Linked DNA regions of Methylibium petroleiphilum PM1. The protein of the gene in region 2 interacts with the protein of the main gene of each other region in a pairwise test. Links are inferred from orthologs where the notes say so. Each region holds a gene or a part of one and is shown on either strand. Other genes may lie near its edges.

The links.
Region 1: the proteins of accC (region 2) and ribD interact in binary tests that used the Escherichia coli proteins (3 or more experiments, as listed by UniProt). The link is inferred for Methylibium petroleiphilum PM1 from one-to-one orthologs.
Region 3: the proteins of accC (region 2) and cysM interact in binary tests that used the Escherichia coli proteins (3 or more experiments, as listed by UniProt). The link is inferred for Methylibium petroleiphilum PM1 from one-to-one orthologs.

Annotation. Positions count from the first base shown.
Region 1 is NC_008825.1:3,128,284-3,131,211, forward strand. What follows is about bases 133-2,908. They hold ribD (bifunctional diaminohydroxyphosphoribosylaminopyrimidine deaminase/5-amino-6-(5-phosphoribosylamino)uracil reductase RibD), read left to right. Parts: upstream 133-841; coding sequence 842-1,975; downstream 1,976-2,908. Other genes in these bases: MPE_RS22825 (type IV pilus modification PilV family protein), read left to right, coding at 133-780; MPE_RS14860 (riboflavin synthase), read left to right, coding at 2,044-2,661; ribBA (bifunctional 3,4-dihydroxy-2-butanone-4-phosphate synthase/GTP cyclohydrolase II), read left to right, coding at 2,746-2,908. Also shown: more of MPE_RS22825, read left to right, coding at 1-132; more of ribBA, read left to right, coding at 2,909-2,928. UniProt on the Escherichia coli protein: Converts 2,5-diamino-6-(ribosylamino)-4(3h)-pyrimidinone 5'-phosphate into 5-amino-6-(ribosylamino)-2,4(1h,3h)-pyrimidinedione 5'-phosphate.
Region 2 is NC_008825.1:3,408,247-3,411,365, forward strand. Bases 153-3,119 are described here. They hold accC (acetyl-CoA carboxylase biotin carboxylase subunit), read left to right. Parts: upstream 153-944; coding sequence 945-2,294; downstream 2,295-3,119. Other genes in these bases: aroQ (type II 3-dehydroquinate dehydratase), read left to right, coding at 153-392; accB (acetyl-CoA carboxylase biotin carboxyl carrier protein), read left to right, coding at 473-931; prmA (50S ribosomal protein L11 methyltransferase), read left to right, coding at 2,311-3,119. Outside these bases: more of aroQ, read left to right, coding at 1-152. UniProt on the Escherichia coli protein: This protein is a component of the acetyl coenzyme A carboxylase complex; first, biotin carboxylase catalyzes the carboxylation of the carrier protein and then the transcarboxylase transfers the carboxyl group to form malonyl-CoA.
Region 3 is NC_008825.1:1,208,018-1,211,165, reverse strand. Bases 15-3,010 are described here. They hold cysM (cysteine synthase CysM), read right to left. Parts: upstream 1,968-3,010; coding sequence 1,062-1,967; downstream 15-1,061. Other genes in these bases: MPE_RS05665 (rhomboid family intramembrane serine protease), read left to right, coding at 2,677-3,010; MPE_RS05675 (hypothetical protein), read right to left, coding at 2,135-2,335; MPE_RS05685 (NUDIX domain-containing protein), read right to left, coding at 512-1,054; MPE_RS05690 (sulfurtransferase TusA family protein), read right to left, coding at 261-488; galU (UTP--glucose-1-phosphate uridylyltransferase GalU), read left to right, coding at 15-192. Also shown: more of galU, read left to right, coding at 1-14; more of MPE_RS05665, read left to right, coding at 3,011-3,148. UniProt on the Escherichia coli protein: Two cysteine synthase enzymes are found. Both catalyze the same reaction. Cysteine synthase B can also use thiosulfate in place of sulfide to give cysteine thiosulfonate as a product.

The DNA.
Region 1 (2,928 bases), 280 kb from region 2 along the record:
GGCACGGCCGACGATCCCTATCGCCGCGTCGACGTGCAAGTCACATGGGCCGACCGCAGCGGCGACACGCGCCAGACCTTCGTCAGGCTGGGCTCGCTGATCGCACGCGCGGAACCTGCCGACGGCGGCAGCCTGGGCCTGCCCCGGGTCGACGTCGCCGCACTGCTGCGTCCGAAAGGCCGGGCGCTCGACATCCCGATCGAGGCCGAGCGACTGACCGGCGCGAACCGCGGCCGCAGCGTTCTGCGCTGGCAGGGTGCCAGCGGCGGCTTCCTGGTGTTCGACGACAGCTCCGGCGCGGTGATCGCGCAATGCACGACGGCGCCGGACGACCACACCGACATCGCGGCCACCTGTACCCCACTGCAGGCACTGCTGCTGCGCGGCGATCTGTCGGGCTCCTGGGCCGCCGCCGTGACTGGGCTCTCCTTCAGCGCCACGCAGCATCTGCTGGCGGTGCCCGACTGTCATGTGGCCGACGCCGTCAGCCACAACGACGGTCGGCCCATCGCCGGCGTGCGCTCCTATGCCTGCCTGATGCGTGCGGGCGATCACGACACCGATCCGGGCACGCCACGCGCCTGGTCGGGACAGTCCCGCATCGCGCCCGAGCCCGCCGGCACGCAGGTCGTGTGCCGCTACACCACTGCGCCCTCGACGACGCGCAACGAGGAGCATCCGGCCCTCTACAGTCTCGTGACTCGATCCCTTCACCACCAGAACTTCCTGCTGCTGGACACCGGGGCCTGCCCGGCCGGGACCGCGCCGCACCAGCCGTGAAACCGAACGCGAGTGACGCCGGCTCTGCGTCACCCTGCCGGCCTCGCGTATCGTCGAGGGCGTGAAGCTCACCCCCTCCGAATCCTGGGCGCTCGCGCTGCGCAACGCCAACGAAGCCATCGGCCTGTCCGATCCCAACCCCCGGGTCGGCTGCGTCATCACCGCCCCCGACGGTCGCCTGCTGGCCAGTGGACACACGCAGCGCGCCGGCTCGGCGCACGCCGAGGTGTCGGCACTGCGTGCGGCGCAGGCCGCGGGCCACACGGTGCGCGGCGGCACCGCCTGGGTCACGCTCGAGCCCTGCTCGCACCACGGCCGCACCCCGCCCTGCTGCGATGCGCTGGTCGAGGCCGGCGTGGCCCACGTGATGGTGGCGCTGCAGGACCCGAATCCGCTGGTCGCCGGTCACGGCATCGGCCGGCTGCGGGCGGCCGGCATCGACGTGACGGTGCTGGCGCCCGGCGACCCGGTTGCAATCGCCGCGCGCGAGCTGAATATCGGCTTCCTCTCCCGCATGCTGCGCCAGCGGCCGTGGGTGCGCCTGAAGATCGCCGCGTCGCTCGACGGACGCACGGCACTCGACAACGGCCTGAGCCAGTGGATCACCGGCGATGCCGCCCGCACCGACGGCCACGCCTACCGCAAGCGGGCCGGGGCGGTGCTCACCGGCATCGGCACCGTGATCGACGACGACCCGCGGCTCGACGTGCGGCTCGTCGACACCGTGCTGCAGCCGTGCCGGGTCGTCGTCGACTCCAAGCTCGACATCGCGCTCGACGCCCGCATCCTCTCGCCACCGGGCGAGCGGCTGGTCTACACGGCCAGTGCACTGGCCCGCCATGCGGCGCCGAAGGTCCGTGAACTGGCCGAACAGGGCGTGTCGGTGCTGGCCTGTGCCAACGCCGACGGCAAGGTCGATCTGGGCGCGATGCTCGACGACCTGGCGCGGCGCGAGATCAACGAACTGCATGTCGAGGCGGGCAGCAAGCTCAGCGGCTCCTTCGTGCGGGCGGGCCTGGTCGACGAGTTCCTCGTCTACCTGGCGCCGCTGATGCTCGGTGCGGGTCGCGAGATGGCGCGCTTCGGTCCGCTCACTGCACTGACCGAGGGCCTGGCGCTCGAGTTCGTCAGTGTCGAGCGCGTCGGGGCTGATCTGCGCCTGATCGCCCGGCCGCCGGGCCGTGCCGATTTCTGAGCGTCGGCCCGAAGCTGCGCTTGCCCCCGCCGCAGCGGCAGGGCTGCGACGCTGAGACAATCGGAGCCATGTTCACCGGCATCATCAGCGGCCTGGGCCGCCTCAGCAAGGTCGCGCCGCTCGGCGCCGACCCGTCCCACGGCAAGCGCCTCACCATCGCCACGCCGCCGGGCTACCTGGCCGACGTGCAGTTGGGCGACAGCATCGCGCTCAACGGCGCCTGCATGACCGTCACGGCCTTCGACGCGGAGGCGGACTGGTTCACGGTCGACATCTCGGCGGAAAGCCTGGACAAGACGGCCGGCCTCGCCGACCCCGGACCGCTCAACCTCGAGAAGGCTCTGCGCGCCAGCGACCGGCTCGGCGGACACCTGGTATCGGGCCACGTCGACGGCGTCGGCACGGTGACGAAATTCGCGCCGGTCGGCGAATCCTGGGAGCTTTGCATCGCTGCGCCGCAGGCGCTGGGCCGCTACCTCGCCTACAAGGGCTCGATCACCGTCAACGGCGTGAGCCTCACGGTCAACCGCGTCACCGACCACGCCGAGACCACCGAACTCGGCATCAACCTGATCCCGCACACGCTGGAACACACGACGCTCGGCACGCTGAGCGTCGGCGCCCGCGTCAACCTCGAGATCGACCTGATCGCGCGCTACGTCGAGCGCATGCTCGGCAGTCGCTGACGCCGCCGCGCGCCGGCAATTCCCCCGCGCCGAGGCGACGCGCTCCCGCCCGCGCCGCTCCGACCCGCCACCTACAATCCCGCCATGGCCCTTTCCCCTGTTCCCGAGCTGATCGCCGAGCTCGCCGCCGGCCGCATGGTCATCCTGGTCGACGAGGAAGATCGCGAGAACGAGGGCGACCTCGTGATGGCCGCCGAGCACGTCACGCCCGAAGCCATCAACTTCATGGCGCGCTACGGCCGCGGCCTGATCTGCCTCACGCTCACC
Region 2 (3,119 bases):
CGGCGGTCTACGGCGCCACCACGCTGGCCGAGATCGACGCGGCCCTGCTGCGCCGCGCGGGCGAGGCCGGGTTCGGATTGGCGAGCTTCCAGAGCAACCACGAGGGCGCACTGGTCGATCGGGTACAGGAGGCGCGCAGCGACGGCACCCGCTTCATCCTGATCAACCCGGCCGCCTTCACGCACACCAGCGTCGCGTTGCGCGATGCGCTCGCCGCGGTGGCCCTGCCCTTCATCGAGGTGCACCTGTCGAACGTGCACCGCCGCGAGGCCTTCCGTCACCATTCCTATTTCTCGGAGTTGGCCGAAGGAGTGATCGTCGGTCTGGGCGCCAGCGGCTACCGCCTGGCGCTGGAGTTCGCGCTCGAACGGCTCGACGGCACACACAACTGAGCGGTGGCCCTGCCGCGGTACACCGCCGCGCAGGCCCGGTTTGAAGAAACCATAACGACATTCGTTGGAGAGAGAAATCCATGGACCTGCGCAAACTGAAGACGCTGATCGACCTGGTGTCGGAGTCCAACGTCTCCGAACTGGAGATCACCGAGGCCGACGGCAAGGTGCGCATCGTCAAGAGCGCGCCGGTGGCGACGGTTGTGGCCGCGCCGGTGGCGGCGCCCGTGGCCCCCCCCGCGGTCGCGGCGGTCGCCGCCGCGCCGGCACCGGCGGCGGCTGCGCCGGAGCCCGCCGCGCCGACCGGACACAGCGTGAAGTCACCGATGGTCGGCACCTTCTACCGCTCGTCGAGCCCGGGCGCCAAGGCCTTCGCCGAGGTCGGCCAGGAGATCAAGGAAGGCGAGCCGATCTGCATCATCGAGGCGATGAAGATCATGAACGAGATCGAGGCCGACAAGTCGGGCACGGTCACCAAGATCCTCTGCGAGAACGGGCAGGCGGTCGAGTTCGGGCAGCCGCTGTTCATCATCGAGTGAGGCAGAGCACTCGATGTTCAAGAAGATCCTGATCGCCAACCGAGGCGAGATCGCCCTCCGCATCCAGAGAGCCTGCCGCGAGCTCGGCGTGCGCGCCGTCATCGTCTACTCGGAGGCCGACCGCGACGCCAAGTACGTGAAGCTCGCCGACGAGGCGGTCTGCATCGGCCCGCCGGCCTCGGCGCAGAGCTATCTCAACATGCCGGCCATCATCGCCGCCGCCGAGGTGACGGATGCCGAGGCCATCCACCCCGGCTACGGCTTCCTCAGTGAGAACGCCGACTTCGCCGAGCGCGTGCAACAGAGCGGCTTCACCTTCATCGGCCCGACGCCGGAGTCGATCCGCGTGATGGGCGACAAGGTGGCTGCCAAGCAGGCCATGATCAAGTCGGGCGTGCCCACGGTGCCGGGCGCCGAGGGCGCGTTGCCGGACGACCCGAAGGAGATCATCCGCCAGGCGCGCGCGATCGGCTACCCGGTCATCATCAAGGCCGCCGGTGGTGGCGGCGGACGCGGCATGCGGGTGGTGCACACCGAGGCGGCGCTGATCCACGCGGTGCAGACGACGCGCGCCGAGGCCGGCGCGGCCTTCGGCAACCCGACCGTCTACATGGAGAAGTTCCTCGAGAATCCGCGCCACATCGAGATCCAGGTGCTGGCCGACACCCACCGCAACGCGGTGTGGCTGGGCGAGCGCGACTGCTCGATGCAGCGTCGCCACCAGAAGATCATCGAGGAAGCTCCGGCGCCCGGCATCCCGCGGCGCGTGATCGAGCGCATCGGCGAACGCTGCGTCGCCGCCTGCAAGAAGATCGGCTATCGGGGCGCCGGTACCTTCGAGTTCCTGTACGAAAACGGCGAGTTCTACTTCATCGAGATGAACACCCGCGTGCAGGTCGAGCACCCGGTGACCGAGCTCGTGACCGGCGTCGACATCGTGCAGATGCAGATCAAGATCGCCGCCGGCGAGAAGCTTCCGTTCACGCAACGCCAGATCGAGATGCGGGGCCACGCGATCGAGTGCCGCATCAACGCCGAGGACCCTTACAAGTTCACGCCGTCACCGGGCCGCATCACGATGTGGCATCCGCCGGGCGGCCCCGGCGTGCGGGTCGATTCGCACGCATACACCAACTACTTCGTGCCGCCGAACTACGACTCGATGATCGGCAAGATCATCACTCACGGCGACACCCGCGAGCAGGCCTTGGCCCGCATGCGCACGGCGCTGCTGGAGACGGTGATCGAAGGGATCCAGACCAACACGCCGCTGCACCGCGAGTTGGTGGTCGACGCGAAATTCGTCGAGGGCGGCACGAGCATCCATTACCTCGAAGGCTGGATGGCCCAGCGCAAGCGCTGACGTGGCAGACACGAGCATGTTCGAGCTGGTGCTGCTCGCCCGCGAGGAGCAGGTCGAGTCAGTGTCGGACGCGCTGATGGAACTCGAAGCGCTGAGCATCTCGGTCGAAGACGCGGACGCCGACACACCGTCCGAGCAGGCGTTGTTCGGTGAACCCGACATGCCTGCACCGAAGGCCGGTTGGCAGCGCTCGACGCTGCGCGCCCTGTTTCCGGACGAGTCCAGCGCGACCGATGCGGCGACGCTGTTGCTGGCTCAGGAGTGGGCGGCCGATCTACAGGTGCACTCGCTGCAGCCGGTGCCCGAACAGGACTGGGTGCGATTGACGCAGTCGCAGTTCGCGCCGGTCGAGATCACGCCGACCTTCTGGATCGTGCCGTCATGGCATGAGGCGCCGGCCGCGGCGACGCAGGTGATACGGCTCGACCCTGGCCTCGCCTTCGGCACCGGCACGCATCCGACGACGCGCATGTGTCTGCGCTGGATCGCCACGCACGAGGCTGCGGTGCGCGGCCGGCGCGTTCTCGACTATGGCTGCGGCTCGGGCATCCTTGCCATCGGTGCCGCACTGTTCGGGGCCGCGCCGATCGACGCGGTCGACATCGACCCGGCGGCGATCCAGTCGACTCGGGACAACGCACATGCCAATGGCGTGACGCTCGAAGCCGGGCTGCCCGAACGCGCCGGCAGCCCGTCGGCCGCCTATCCGCTGGTGCTGGCCAACATCCTGGCCACACCGTTGAAGCTGCTGGCACCGCTGCTCAGCGCCCATGTCGCCGCGGGCGGCCACCTCGTGCTGGCCGGCATCCTGGAGCGCCAGGCCGC
Region 3 (3,148 bases), 2.2 Mb from region 2 along the record:
GGTGAGATCCAGCTGACCGACGGCATTGCCGGCCTGTTGCGCCGCCAGAAGGTGTTCGCCTACACCTACGAGGGCAAGCGCTACGACTGCGGCAGCAAGGAAGGCTTCCTGCAGGCCAACATCGAGCTCGGCATGGCCCACCCGCAGATCGGCGCCAGCGTGCGCGAGTACCTGAAGACGCTGGCGCTCTGACCCGGAGCGCGGCCGCACCCCATGAAAAAGCCGCCCGAGGGCGGCTTTCTTGCGCGGGCTGGCTCAGCTCAGCGCCTCCGCAACCAGTGGATGAACTCCTGGCCCTCGGTCTGCTGGTCGACCAGCTCGTTGCCGGTCTGGCGGGCAAAGGCCTGGAAATCGCGCACCGAGCCGGGGTCGGTGGCGACCACCTTCAGCGTCTGGCCGCTGCTCATGTCGGCCAGTGCCTTCTTCGCCTTCAGGATCGGCAGCGGGCAGTTCAGACCGCGGGTGTCGAGTTCCTTGTTCACTTCCATCGATATCCCCTGTTGCAACGATTCTAGGCCGACGCCCGGCCCCATTCGATCCACTGCGGCTCGATGCCGCGGGTGCGCTGCCAGTCGGCCAGCGCGAACCCGGTGCCGGCGGTCCAGCACTTCACCTCCGCCGGCTCGAACAGTCGGTACTCCACCAGCTCCGGCGACAGCACGATCTCGCCGCGCGCCTTCACGTGGTAGGCCACGATGAGCTGGTTCATGCGCTGGAAATCATAGACACCGATCAGCGCGATCTGGCTCGCCCGCAGCGCGGTCTCTTCCAGCACCTCGCGCGCGATGCCCTCCTGAGGGGTCTCGCCGGCCTCCATGAAGCCGGTGATCAGGCCGAAGTTCCTGCCCGCCCAGGCCGCGTTGCGCGCCAGCAGCAGGCGTCCGTCGCGGTCCTCGCATTCCAGCACCGCGGCCAGCACCGGCGTCGGGTTGTTCCAGTGCGTCCAGGCGCACTGGGGACAGCGTAGCCGGGACTTGTCGCCGCCATCCTCGGCCGCGACGATCCATTCGAGCGCGGCGGCACAGCTCGGGCAGAAGCGGAACGCATGCGACATCGGCGGCTCAGGCCGGGAAGACCCCGGTCGACAGGTAGCGGTCGCCACGGTCGCAGACGATGAACACGATGGTCGCGTTCTCGACCGTCCTGGCCACCTCCAACGCCGCCCACAGCGCCCCGGCGGCCGAGATGCCAGCGAACAGACCCTCCTCGCGCGCCAGCCGGCGCGCCATGTCCTCGGCATCGGACTGGCTGACGTTGATGGTCTCGTCGACACGGCTGGGCTCGTAGATCTTTGGCAGATAGGCCTCAGGCCACTTGCGGATGCCGGGGATCCGCGAGCCTTCGCTGGGCTGCGCGCCGATGATGCGCACGCCGGGGTTCCTCGACTTCAGGTAGGTCGACACGCCGGTGATCGTGCCGGTGGTCCCCATCGCGCTGACGAAGTGCGTGATCTGCCCTTCGGTGTCGTCCCAGATCTCGGGGCCGGTGGTCTCGACATGGATGCGCGGGTTGTCGGCATTGGCGAACTGGTCGAGCACGCGGCCCTTGCCCTCGCGTTGCAGGCGCTCCGCCAGGTCGCGCGCGTACTCCATGCCGCCGGCCTTGGGCGTCAGCACCAGTTCCGCGCCGAAGGCACGCATCGACTGCGCCCGCTCGATCGACAGGTCCTCCGGCATGATCAGCAGCATGCGGTAGCCTCGGATCGCCGCCGCCATCGCCAGCGCGATGCCGGTGTTGCCCGAGGTGGCCTCGATCAAGGTGTCGCCCGGCTTGATCTCGCCACGCTCCTCGGCGCGGCGGATCATGCTGATGGCCGGCCGGTCCTTCACCGACCCCGCGGGGTTGTTGCCCTCGAGCTTGCCGAGGATCACGTTGCCGCGCCGCTCGTTCTCGGCGCCCGGCAGGCGCACCAGGCGAACCAGCGGGGTTCGGCCGATCGTGTCTTCGACGGTCAGATAACTGGGCATGCGGCACCTTCCTGCGCGCATTGTGGCAGCGTCGAATCACACCGTAAGCCCGCCAGCGAATGCCATGAACTCACAGGCGACTCCGGCATAGGCAGTAGCTCAGCACCTCGAGCCCACACTGCAACCCACGGCAGCGACATCTGCCGGTGCAGTGCCTTAGGCGCCCGTCAGCTACCCGAAGCCGTCAACGGGTCTAGGCGCGCGTCGTCTGTCGCGATCGGCGTCGAGGCTTTTGCGGCACGCGCGGCGGCATCGGCCTCCACGTGCTCGCGTACCTCCCGATCGACGAAAACCGCGTTCTGACCACAGGCCACCAAACTGACCGCGAGGAAGGATGCAGTAGCGATCCAACGAGACAGCTTCTTCATGACGCAATTCTTGCTCTCAAGACACCTGCTGGGAAGGCTCTGGCGACTTGGGGGGGCTTGAAATGAGTACGAGCGTGGCAAGCTTCTCGGTAGTTTTCCCCCGTCCCGTCATGGGCGCCCGGACAGTGCTCTCGCGGCGATTCGGCGAGCAGGGCTCTGGGCCTGCGGTCGGCCAGCCTCGCTTACACTGCAGCACGCTTGCCTCGGTGGCGAAATCGGTAGACGCGCGGGACTCAAAATCCCGTTCAGCAATGAGTGTCGGTTCGAGTCCGACCCGAGGCACCACCCCCACCCTCACCCACGCTCCGGCAGCCGCGCTGCGGCCGATCCACCCGCGCCACATGCCTCCCCTGCCCCCAATCACCCAGGCCCTGATCCTGATCAACGTCGCGGTGTTCTGCCTCGACCAGTTCCTCGGCATGTGGTTCACGCGGCTGTTCGCGCTGTGGCCGCTGGGTGGCGGTTTCATGCCTTGGCAGGTGGCGAGCTACGCCTTCCTGCACGGTGGCATCGGCCATCTGTTCTTCAACATGCTGGGCCTGTGGATGTTCGGCGCGGAGCTGGAGCGCCTGTGGGGCACGAAGCGCTTCGTGCAGTTCTACGGCGCCAGCGTGCTCGCCGCGGCCGTGGCGCAGTTGCTGGTGGCCTGGCTGCTCAACTCGCCCTACCCGACCGTTGGCGCCTCGGGCGGCCTGTTCGGCCTGCTGCTGGCTTTCGGCATGCTGTTCCCGAACCGCACCATCATGCCGCTCTTCCCGCCGATCCCGATGAAGGCACGCACCTTTGTGATGGTGTTCGGCGGCCTGGAACTGC